One region of the Arthrobacter sp. D1-29 genome, then DNA from elsewhere that is predicted to be linked to it. Evidence: riboswitches for the same ligand, from Rfam matches in the RefSeq annotation. Region 1 holds a riboswitch; the other holds the start of a gene.
What was found. A riboswitch is a leader RNA that binds a small molecule or an ion and turns the genes downstream of it on or off. The one in region 1 is predicted to bind thiamine pyrophosphate.
Positions count from the first base shown of each region.

Region 2: it holds a riboswitch for thiamine pyrophosphate, as region 1 does, so the genes downstream of both, thiO (glycine oxidase ThiO) here and M1E17_RS21805 (ECF transporter S component) in region 1, are expected to answer to the same signal.

Region 1 is NZ_CP096383.1:4,776,985-4,782,037, forward strand. It holds gene M1E17_RS21795 (energy-coupling factor transporter transmembrane component T family protein) at 1-250, opposite strand, end outside; gene M1E17_RS21800 (ABC transporter ATP-binding protein) at 247-1,878, opposite strand; gene M1E17_RS21805 (ECF transporter S component) at 1,878-2,528, opposite strand; TPP riboswitch at 2,596-2,737, opposite strand; gene M1E17_RS21810 (heme-degrading domain-containing protein) at 2,795-3,337, shown strand; gene M1E17_RS21815 (hypothetical protein) at 3,700-3,975, shown strand; gene M1E17_RS21820 (hypothetical protein) at 4,087-4,362, shown strand; gene M1E17_RS21825 (DUF2975 domain-containing protein) at 4,468-4,962, shown strand; gene M1E17_RS21830 (helix-turn-helix domain-containing protein) at 4,962-5,053, shown strand, end outside.
Region 2 is NZ_CP096383.1:3,600,493-3,605,545, forward strand. It holds gene M1E17_RS16170 (thiazole synthase) at 1-759, opposite strand, end outside; gene thiS (sulfur carrier protein ThiS) at 764-1,000, opposite strand; gene thiO (glycine oxidase ThiO) at 997-2,331, opposite strand; TPP riboswitch at 2,323-2,441, opposite strand; gene thiE (thiamine phosphate synthase) at 2,469-3,269, shown strand; gene M1E17_RS16190 (RNB domain-containing ribonuclease) at 3,409-4,920, shown strand.

The DNA of each region.
Region 1 (5,053 bases):
TGATCGATGTGCTCCAGCCGCCAACGGCCGCGGCGAGAATCAGGGGCCAGGCCCGCTGCCACAGGATACGCAGCGTGAGGCCGGCAAGTGGAAAGAGCGCAAGCTCCGCCACCAGCGCCGTGGTGGCAGACACCCAGTCGATGGACAGTGCCAGCACGAGGGTAATCAGGAACACGGCCGCGAATTTCGCCAGCGGATTGGCACGGGTCAGGAGAGCGTGGTTGCCGCGGAGGTTCAGGGCTGTCCTCATGCGGCACCCGCTTCCAGCCGGGCGTCTCCTTGGGAGGCGGGGCCAAGCTGCAATTCAGTGCCGCCCAGGACCGCGCTGAACTCCTGGTCATGGGTCACGGAGACAACCGCCGTTCCCGCGTCCAGCAGCTCGGAAAGGAAGGAGGCCAGCTCAGCCCAGGTGTTGGCGTCCTGGCCGAAGGTTGGCTCGTCCAGCACCAGGACCTTGGGGTGGGCTGCCAGCACCGTGGCCACGGAGAGGCGCCGCTTTTCACCGCCGGAAAGGGTGTAAGGGTTGGCCTCGACGAGGTGGGTCAGGCGCAGCCGTTGGATCAGGTCGTCGACGCGCTCCTCGCCGTGTCCCAGATGGCGGGGACCAAACATCAACTCGTCAAGGACGCGCCCGGTGACGAACTGGTGCTCGGGCTCCTGGAACACGGTGCCCACCCGGGAAATCAGCTGGTTGGCCTTCCATCGGAAAGGATCGATACCCGCGCCGCGGCTCAGGTCCACGGTTGCCGAAACTTTTCCGCGGACCGGCGCCAACAGCCCCGCGAGTGTGAGCGCGAAGGTGGATTTCCCGGAGCCGTTGGGGCCGGTCACCGTCAGCGCGCGCCCCTCGCGGACCTGCGCGGAAATCCCCTCCTGCACCGGCACAGGCGCAATGGTCGTGAAGCCGCGGCGGCGGGGCCGTTCGCGGGACACTGCCAGTTCCTCGGCGGCCAGCAGAAGTCCGCCCGAACCCGGCGAACTGCGGGCCCGGGTGGCAGGGACGTAGCCCGGCACCCAGACGCCGGCGCCGGCCAGCATGTCCCGGGCATCTGCAAGCACCTGGTCCGGAGGGCCGTCAAGCAGGACTGCAGACGCCGAGTCAGAGCCCGGCTGCAGCACCACAATCCTGTCCACCAGGTCTTTCCAGACGGAGACGCGGTGCTCCACCACCACCAGTGTGGCGCCGGTCTTATCCAGGCAGCGGCCCACGGCGTCGCGGACCTCCAGCACCCCGTTAGGATCCAGGTTAGCCGTCGGTTCATCCAGCAGGATCAGCCCTGGCCGCATGGCCAGAATGCCGGCCAGCGCGAGGCGCTGCTTCTGCCCGCCGGACAGGGCCGACGTCGGGTGGTCCAGCGGCAGCCCGCCGGCACCCTGTCCGGCGGCAGCCTGTCCGGCAGCACTCTGTCCGGCAGAACCCTGTCCGCCTGAATTCTGCCTGGAGCCGGCGCTGCGGAGCCCCACGTCCTCAAGTGCTTCATTGACCCGCCGCCAGATCTCTTCCCGGGGCACTGCCAGGTTCTCGGCACCAAAGGCGACGTCGTCACCAAGCCGCGAGAGCACCACCTGCGTTTCCGGATCCTGCTGCATAAGCCCGGCCCGGCCTCGCCGCTCCCGCGGAGCCGAACCGTCAATGAGCAGCGAACCGGTTTCGTCGGCGTCGTCCTCTTCATCCCCCAGCACACCGGCAAGGGCGTGCAGGAGTGTGGATTTCCCCGCTCCTGAGGGGCCCAGGAGCAGCACCCGCTCGCCCGGGCCGATCTCCAGATCGAGTCCCCGGACGGCGGGTGTGGAGCGGCCGGCATGCCGCCAGCCCCAGCCCCGGGCGGAAACTGAAGCGGGCCGCGCAGCAGAAGCGCCGGCGTCGGGAGGTGTCATCAGTTGAAGACGCGCTCCGAAGCGGCCTTGCGGGAAGCGAAGGAGCTGAGGACGCCGGTCTTGGCCAGGCCGCGGGTGGCGATCCAGGACAGGGCGCCGGCGATGATGGCACCGGAGAGAGTGCAGAACAGGATGTAGGCCAGCTTGTCACCGGCCTCATAGGCGATGTTCCAGCCCCACGGCATAAAGGAGTCGTTGAGGCCGCAGAAGAGCCCGGCAGCGGCACCGGCCAGCAGCGCAGCGATGAGGTTGAACTTCTGGTGCAGGAACGACTTGAACTTGAAATTGCCGTAGACCAGCAGGAAGAACACCAGTTCGGCGCCCAGGCCCTGCAGGAGTCCGGAGATCAGCACGGTGGCGCCGTACTGCGATCCCATGATGAGCTCGCCCGTGGCGGCCACGGTTTCGCAGAAGATGGCAGCGCCCGGCTTGCGGATTATCAGCATGCCCAGTACCGCCGGGATCATCCAGCCGCCGGCGATCAGGCCGGTCAGCGGCGGGTAGACGGCGTTCATGGGGGCGGAGACGATTCCGGCGCCCTGGGACCAGGCCCAGAAGATCACGCCGCCGGCGATGGCGATGAGGGCGGCCACCACGATGTCCACCACACGCCAGGAGTTGCCGGTCTTCTTGATTGTTGCAGTTGTCATAATGGTCCTCCTGAGGAACAGGAGGGGAAAGTGCACCCCGGCGCGCGGCATCGGCCGCCCTGCCGGACACTTCGAGAACTCGACTCCCTTGCGCCGGTACTAACCGGATCAGGTTCGAGGGTCTGCGGCTGTCCGCACTCTCAGCGCCCACCTGCGGTTCCCTGGCAAAGCCAGTGATGCCCGACGGCGGCGCTCCCCTGTCGTAAATAAATCTGCCCTTGTGGGCGTGGTCCAGTTTACACCGCGAGAGGGGTAGATTGTGGGCCATGACTGCCGAACCCTCCCCTGTGACGACGTTTGATCCGGACTCTGCCGTGAGCCAGCCGGAAGGGTCGCTTGAAGCCTTGATTGCCCGGATCGAGGCAGAGATCAGCGAGCTGCAGTTCCCGCATTTCACCAAGGACGATGCCCTCAACCTCGGACTGCTCCTGGTGGAACTGGGCAAAGGCCGTCGGTTGCCCATTGCCATCGATATCACCAAGGGTGAGCAGGTCCTTTTCCACGTGGCCCTGGACGGGGCCACACCTGATAACGAACATTGGATCCGGGCGAAGCAGCGCACGGCCGCCCGCTATGAGATGCCGTCCCTGCTGGTGGGGCTCCGCGGACGGCGGGGCGGCGGCCGGGTGGAGGACGAGGGCTGGTTCGACGAGTCCCGGTACGCCCCGCACGGCGGCTCCTTCCCGCTGTACGTGGCGGGTGTGGGCGCGGTAGCCACGGTCACAGTGTCCGGGTTGCCCCAGCAGCAGGACCACGACCTGGTGGTCGAGGCGCTGCGGGAAATCCTGGCGTCGATGCAGGCGAGGTAGCTTCGGGGCACTTCCGGATTCCTAATATCATTCATGCCGGCGCCACTCCAACGAAGATGGCAGCACCAACAACGAACGTCATACGGCGACGCATGAATCCCCCTTCAGTGTCCGTGCCAACAGCCTGGCGGCAGGCACATACGGGGCTGCGTCCTGAAGGGCGTGGCATCAAGCCGCGCCCCCAGGATCGAGGCGGCCTTTGTCAGACCCCTCCTCCATACTCTCCATAGGATCGCGAACACCTGTCAACGACGTAAAACCGCAGGCCACGGGCAGGACGCATTGGAACGTAATACGAATATATGTTCTAGGATTCCTCTATGGGATCCTGAGCAAACGGGAATTGGGAGAGTGCATAAGCCGTGACAGTTACAGCTGATGAAACAGCCGTGGACATCGCCGTTGATGTCAGGTTCAACCTTGCAGGCAAGCCCCTGGCCGTGCGGTACCAAGGCGATGTCTGGCCGGTGGCAGGCACGCCCACGCAGTGGTTTGGTGGCAGCGATAGCCCCGAAAAGGTCGAGTACTGGCGTGCCCAAGTGTGTCTCGGATCAAGCTCTGCCGTCCGCATTTTCACCCTGCGCCGCGAACACCTTTCCAGGCAGTGGTTCCTGGAGTCCATAGCCGAGAGCTGTTAGGCCCCGGTGAGATCCGGCTGGCCGCCAATTAGCGACCAGACGTGGGCCGCGATCAGAACGGAATTCACCCTGCCTTCCCTGGACCAGGTCCAGCGCAGGCTCTCTGAGCTCATGGAGGATCCCGAACCCGTGATGCAGCAGCTGGTCCGCGTTTTCATTGGGGAGGGCACTTACTGCCCGGGATTCCAGTTCCTCGCCGGCGGCCTTGTCCACCCCACTGTCCTGGACCTTTTTCAGCGAGCCATGGCCTTGAAGATTCCCCACAATCACTTCACCCTATGGATGGTCTCCCCTTCGCCCGCCCTCGCAGGGGCCCGCCCCGTTGAGCTTCTGGAAACCCGGCCTCCGGCCTTGTTCAGGGCGCTGGAAGCGTTAGGCCGGAAGTAGGCGCAGCTCTCGGTCGCGAATAGCGAAAGCGTGATTACAAAAGGGTGCGTGATCTACCGAATATCGATAGACTTTCATTGTTACTCGATATTGAAGGAGATCCCGATGGGAAAACTGACCATCCTCGTGCTGCGCATTGTCCTCGCCGTGGCGCTCGCCGGCTCGCTGTTCGTGCAGGTAAGGATGGTGCCGCTGCTGGCCGTTGACCTGGAGGAGGCCGGAGCGGATTTGGTCGGCGTTCGGATTCCACTCCTCGCCATTGTGGTGCTGGGCATCATGACCGTCCAGGTCACCCTTGTTTGCGTGTGGCGCCTGCTGACCATGGTGCGGCGGGGGACAGTGTTCTCCCATGGTGCTTTCCGCTACGTCGACATCATTTTTGGAGCCGTCGCGGCGGCATCCGTCCTGGTGTTCGGGATTGCCGTCCTTCTCGCCCCGGGGGACGCGGCGCCGGGCATCGTTCTGCTGATCTGCGGGGCCTCCCTGCTGATTGCGGGCGCGGCCCTCATCGTCCTGGTGCTCCGCACTCTGCTCGCCCAGGCGGTGGCCCGGGACGTGGAGGCACAGCACCTGCGGACAGAGCTGGACGAGGTCATCTGATGCCCATCATCGTGGATATTGATGTGATGCTCGCTAAACGCAAAATGTCCGTTGGTGTGCTGGCGGAACGGGTTGGGATCACGCCCGCCAA
Region 2 (5,053 bases), 1.2 Mb from region 1:
CGGAATCCTGCCGGCCGCTTTGGCCAGCCTACCGGCGATAACGGCGTGTTTGAAGGCCTCGCCCATCAGCGCGGGGTTCTGCGCCCGTGTCACTGCAGTGGCCAGCAGCACGGCGTCACAGCCCAGCTCCATCGCGAGCGCCGCGTCCGAAGCGGTACCGATGCCGGCGTCCAGCACCACAGGAACCGACGCGCGGGAAACAATCAGCTCGATGTTGTGCGGATTCAGGATCCCCAGGCCGGTGCCGATCGGCGCTCCCAGCGGCATAACGGCTGTAGCTCCCAGGTTCTCGAGGCGCAGTGCCAGCACGGGGTCGTCGTTGGTGTACGCGAACACTTTAAACCCCCGGCTGACGAGCTGCTCCGTGGCGTCCACCAGTTCAACGGCATCAGGGAGGAGGGTCTGTTCGTCGGCAATGACTTCCAGCTTGACCCAGTCCGTCTCCAGGGCCTCGCGGGCCAGTTCGGCGGTCATGACTGCATCGCGCGCAGTGAAGCAGCCAGCCGTGTTGGGCAGGACACGGATGCCGTGGTCCACCAGCAGCTGGAACAGCGATCCCGACTCGGCAGGTGAATAGCGGCGCATCGCGACGGTAGTCAGCTCGGTCCCGGACGCCAGCAGGGCGGCGCCAAGCCCGTCCAGGCTGGGCGCGCCGCCGGTTCCCATGATGAGGCGGGATCCCAGCGCGACGCCGTCGATGATCAGTCTGTCCGCCTGCCCTGGCTCGTTTAGCGTGCTGATGCTGCTGGTTTCGGTCATGGTGTCAGCCTCCCTGGACTGCTGTGACCAGTTCCACGTCGTCACCGTCGGCGAGCGCCGTGACGTACCACTGGCTTCGGGGTACTACTTCGGAATTGTGTGCCACGGCCACGCCGAGCTTCTTGCCGTCAGTCGCCTGGCCGTCAGCTGCCAGCGGCCGGCCGGTGATTTGGCTGACAAGGGTGGTTATGGATGCGCCGTCGGACACGGCGTGATGCAAACCATTGAGGGTGATGTTCATACTGATTCCTTTTCTGGGTCGATGGCAGCTTCTGGGCCGATCGCGGCATCCGCATGAACAGGCGCGGCAACGGAAACGAGCGCGGAAAACCTGGCCGGGCTGAAGGGCAGCCAGCGCGGATCCGGCGTGCCGTCCATCAGGTTCCGGCAGATCACGGCAGCGGCGGGGGCGAGGAGTACGCCGTGACGGAAGAAGCCGGTGGCGATGATCAGCCCGGCAACGTGTTCTGCGCTTCCCGGAACGTTGACCCGGCCCAGCAGCGGAGCATTGTCCGGTGTCGCCGGGCGCGCCCTCGCTGTTATTTCCACAAGCTCCAGCTCTGCCACCGCCGGGACCAGGACCTGGGCATCACGCAGCAGCTGGTACACGCCGCCGGCGGACACAGCGCCATCCCCGGCATCGGACAGGGAATCCTCGCGCTGGGTTGCCCCGATCACCACTGTTCCATCCTGGCGCGGGACGATGTACACGGGCACTCCCCGTACCAGTCCGCGGATGGTGGATGTAACCAGCGGCCGGACATGCGGGGGGACGGCAAGCCTGAGGATGTCTCCGTACACCGGCCGAAGAGGCAGGCGCAGGCCGTGCGGCAGGCCAGACAGGGACGCTGCCTGCAGCCCGTTCGCCACCACGGTTTCGCCGGCCAGCACCTTGCCGCCGTCTGTCAGCAGCACGCCGCTGACCTTGCCGTCCTCCCAGAGGAGCGATGTGGCCCTTTGGGCGACGGCGAACCCTTCGCCGGCACCTTCGACGGCGGTTCCGGAACCTGGCTGGTGTTTAGCCAGGGCAAGCCGCAGGCACGCCAGGAGCTTCCGCGGATCGACCTGGTGGTCGGCGGGGATGTCCAGTGCGCAGGAGATGGCCGGACTAAGGAAGGCCTCCCGGGTCCGCGCCTCCCGGATGGTGAGCGGTTCCACCTGCAGTCCGCTGGCCTGCTGGACCGTCCGGAGGTCCATCAGGGCCCGGCGGTCCGCCGCATCCGCCCCGACGGCGATGGTCGGCGTCGGCAGGTAGCCCGGATCCAGTGCCGCCAGCCGGGCGAGGTCGGCCGCAAAGGCGGGCCACAGAGCTGACGACTCAAGCATCAGCTCCAGGAGGTCCTCCTCCTGGTAGTGCAGTTCGCTTACAGGCGCCAGCATGCCTGCGGCCGCCCAGCTGGCCCCCGCACCGGGGGCATCGTCGATGACCACCACGGACCGGCCGGAGCGCCTCGCTTCCCACGCGATGCCGTGGCCTATGACTCCGCCACCGATCACTGCAACATCTGCACGCAAAACAGCCGCGGCTGCAGTCGGGGCGGGGCCCCGCGCATTCCGGGATGGGGGGATCATGGTTTCCTTCCCTACGCCGGTATTAGCCGGATCAGGTCAAGCGGTCGGCTCTGACGCCCTCTCAGCCCGGCGCTTTATGACAGCTGCCGCGGGCTCCCGCAGTACCAGGCCAGTTTAGAGGAACTACGCTGGTTTCCATGAATACCGCCCTTTCCAACAGCACGGCCTCCAACAGCAGCCCCATCTCCACCGCACCAGACACCGCACCCGCCGCAGACATCACCGGCAGCTTCAGCAGCGCGCGGCTGTACCTGTGCACGGACGCACGCCGGGAGAAGGGCGATTTCGGCGACTTTGTGGATGCGGCCTTTTCCGGCGGCGTGGACATCATCCAGCTTCGCGACAAGTCCATCGAGGCGGCGGAGGAACTGGAACTCCTGGAAGTACTGAAAGCGGCGGCCCGGCGCCACGGCCGGCTGTGGGCAGTCAACGACCGTGCCGACGTCGCCCTGCTCTCCGAAGCCCCCGTTTTCCATGTCGGCCAGAAGGACCTCCCGCTGGCATCCGCACGCCTGCTCCTCGGGGACCGGGTCATAGGCCTGTCCACCCACAGCACCGGGCAGATCGACGCCGCCATCAGCGCTGGGACCGCCGCGAACAAGGCAGTCCCGCGGGCAGGCACCGAAGGCGCCCTTGCGGCCGGGCTTGATTATTTCTGCGTTGGACCCGTCTGGGCCACTCCCACCAAACCCGGCAGGGCCGCCGTCGGCCTGGACCTTGTGTCCTATGCAGCGCGCGCCGTCAGCGAAGCAGGCTCGGTCCCCGGCGCCCAGGCAGTCCCGTGGTTCGCCATCGGCGGCATTGACCTGGGCAACATTGAGCAGGTAGTCGAAGCTGGCGCCAGCAGGGTGGTGGTGGTCCGGGCCATCACCGAGGCCCCGGACCCCGCTGAGGCTGCGGCCGCCATGATTCAGGCATTGCAGGCCGGGGCGTCCTGAGCCCTGCTTCAACCCTGCCGGCTTGGCTGGCGGAGCGTCAGCGCCATGCCCGCCGGCTGGCTACTCCTCCACAACGATGCGGGCGCGTTGAGGGCCCGCTGCGTGCACTCCAGGCCAAAATCGGGCTAACCTGAATTTCGTGTCACATCATCGCCTGGCTCCCAACGTCCACGAGCTGACAAACGCCCTCGCGGAGGCCCTGAGCGCGCTGCGGACCGAGCTGGAATTGCCTGGGCCCTACCCCGAGGAAGCTGTGCGGGACGCGGAGGCGGCAGTGGCGGCACTGGAGCTGCCGGCAGTTGACCTGACCGACGTTGAGTTCCTGACCGTTGACCCGGAGTCGTCCACGGACCTTGACCAGGCACTGTTCATCGAGCGCGCCGGCGATGGCTACCGGGTCCTGTATGCGATTGCCGATGTCCCTGCCTTTGTGATCCCGGGCGGACCCCTGGATGCCGAAACCCGCCGTCGGGGGCAAACGTTCTACGCCCCGGACGGCCGGATTCCGCTGCACCCGGAGATCATCAGCGAACAGGCCGGCAGCCTCCTCGCGGGCCAACTGTGTGCGGCCTTCGTGTGGGACTTCGAGCTCGATGACGCGGCTAACGTGGTTTCGGTGGGTTTGCGCCGGGCCCGGATGCGCAGCCGCGCCAAGCTCAGCTACAAAGGCGCCCAGGCGGAGATCGACGCCGGAACGGCCTCCCCCGTCCTGCGGCTCCTCAAGGAAGTGGGTCTCAAGCGGGTTGAGTTGGAGCGCATGCGCGGCGGAGCGAGCCTGAACATGCCGGAGCAGGAAATCGTGCAGTTGCCCGACGGCGGCTACCGGATTGCCGCTGCGCCGCAGCTTCCCGTGGAGGATTGGAACGCCCAGATTTCCCTCATGACAGGAATGGCCGCCGCCGCTCTGATGCTCGAAGGGAAGGTGGGCATCCTGCGCACCATGGCGGCCCCGGATGAGCGCTCCCTGAACCATTTCAAACTCCAGACGGAAGCGTTGGGAAGGCCCTGGGATGGAGAAATCACCTACGGCGAATTCCTCCGCACCCTGGACCCTATGGAGCCGCGACAGCTTGCAATCCTGCATTCTGCGGGCATGCTCTTCCGCGGCGCCAGCTATACGGCGTTCGACGGCAACGTTCCGGAAGACGCCATCCAGGCCGCCATCGGAGCGGCGTATGCCCACACCACCGCTCCGCTGCGGCGGCTGATCGACCGCTTTGTCCTGGTGATCTGCGAAGCCCTGAGCAACGGAAGGCCTGTGCCGGACTGGGCACGGGAGGCACTGCCGTCCCTGCCGGTCATCATGGCGGGGTCCGACCAGTTGGCTTCGCGGATGGAGCGCATGGCGTTGGACACGGTGGAGGCCGCCCTGCTGGTCAACCACGTCGGCCAGGAATTCGATGCCATTGTGATCTCCGGATCCAAGCCCCGCAACGGCAACGACCGCAACGGCAACGACTCCGCCGGCAACGGTAACGGCCGCAACGGCAACGGAAAGAACGGGAACGGCGCCTCCGGGATCATCCAGATCGCAGAACCCGCTGTGACGGCCCGGTGCGGCGGCGACCTCGAATCGGGCACAAAAGTCAGGGTCCGGCTGATCTCCTCGGACATTGCCAGCAGGGAAGTCCACTTCGAACTGGTGGGGTAAAACTATTACCGCCAAGCCTCCCAGCATCCCCGCTTTGTGCGTGGTGTGAACGCCACGATGGGTGCCAAGGCCAGCATTCGAGTTCCGTACGGCTAGACTGAAGAAGTAGATATGGATGCCCGGTCGTTGATTT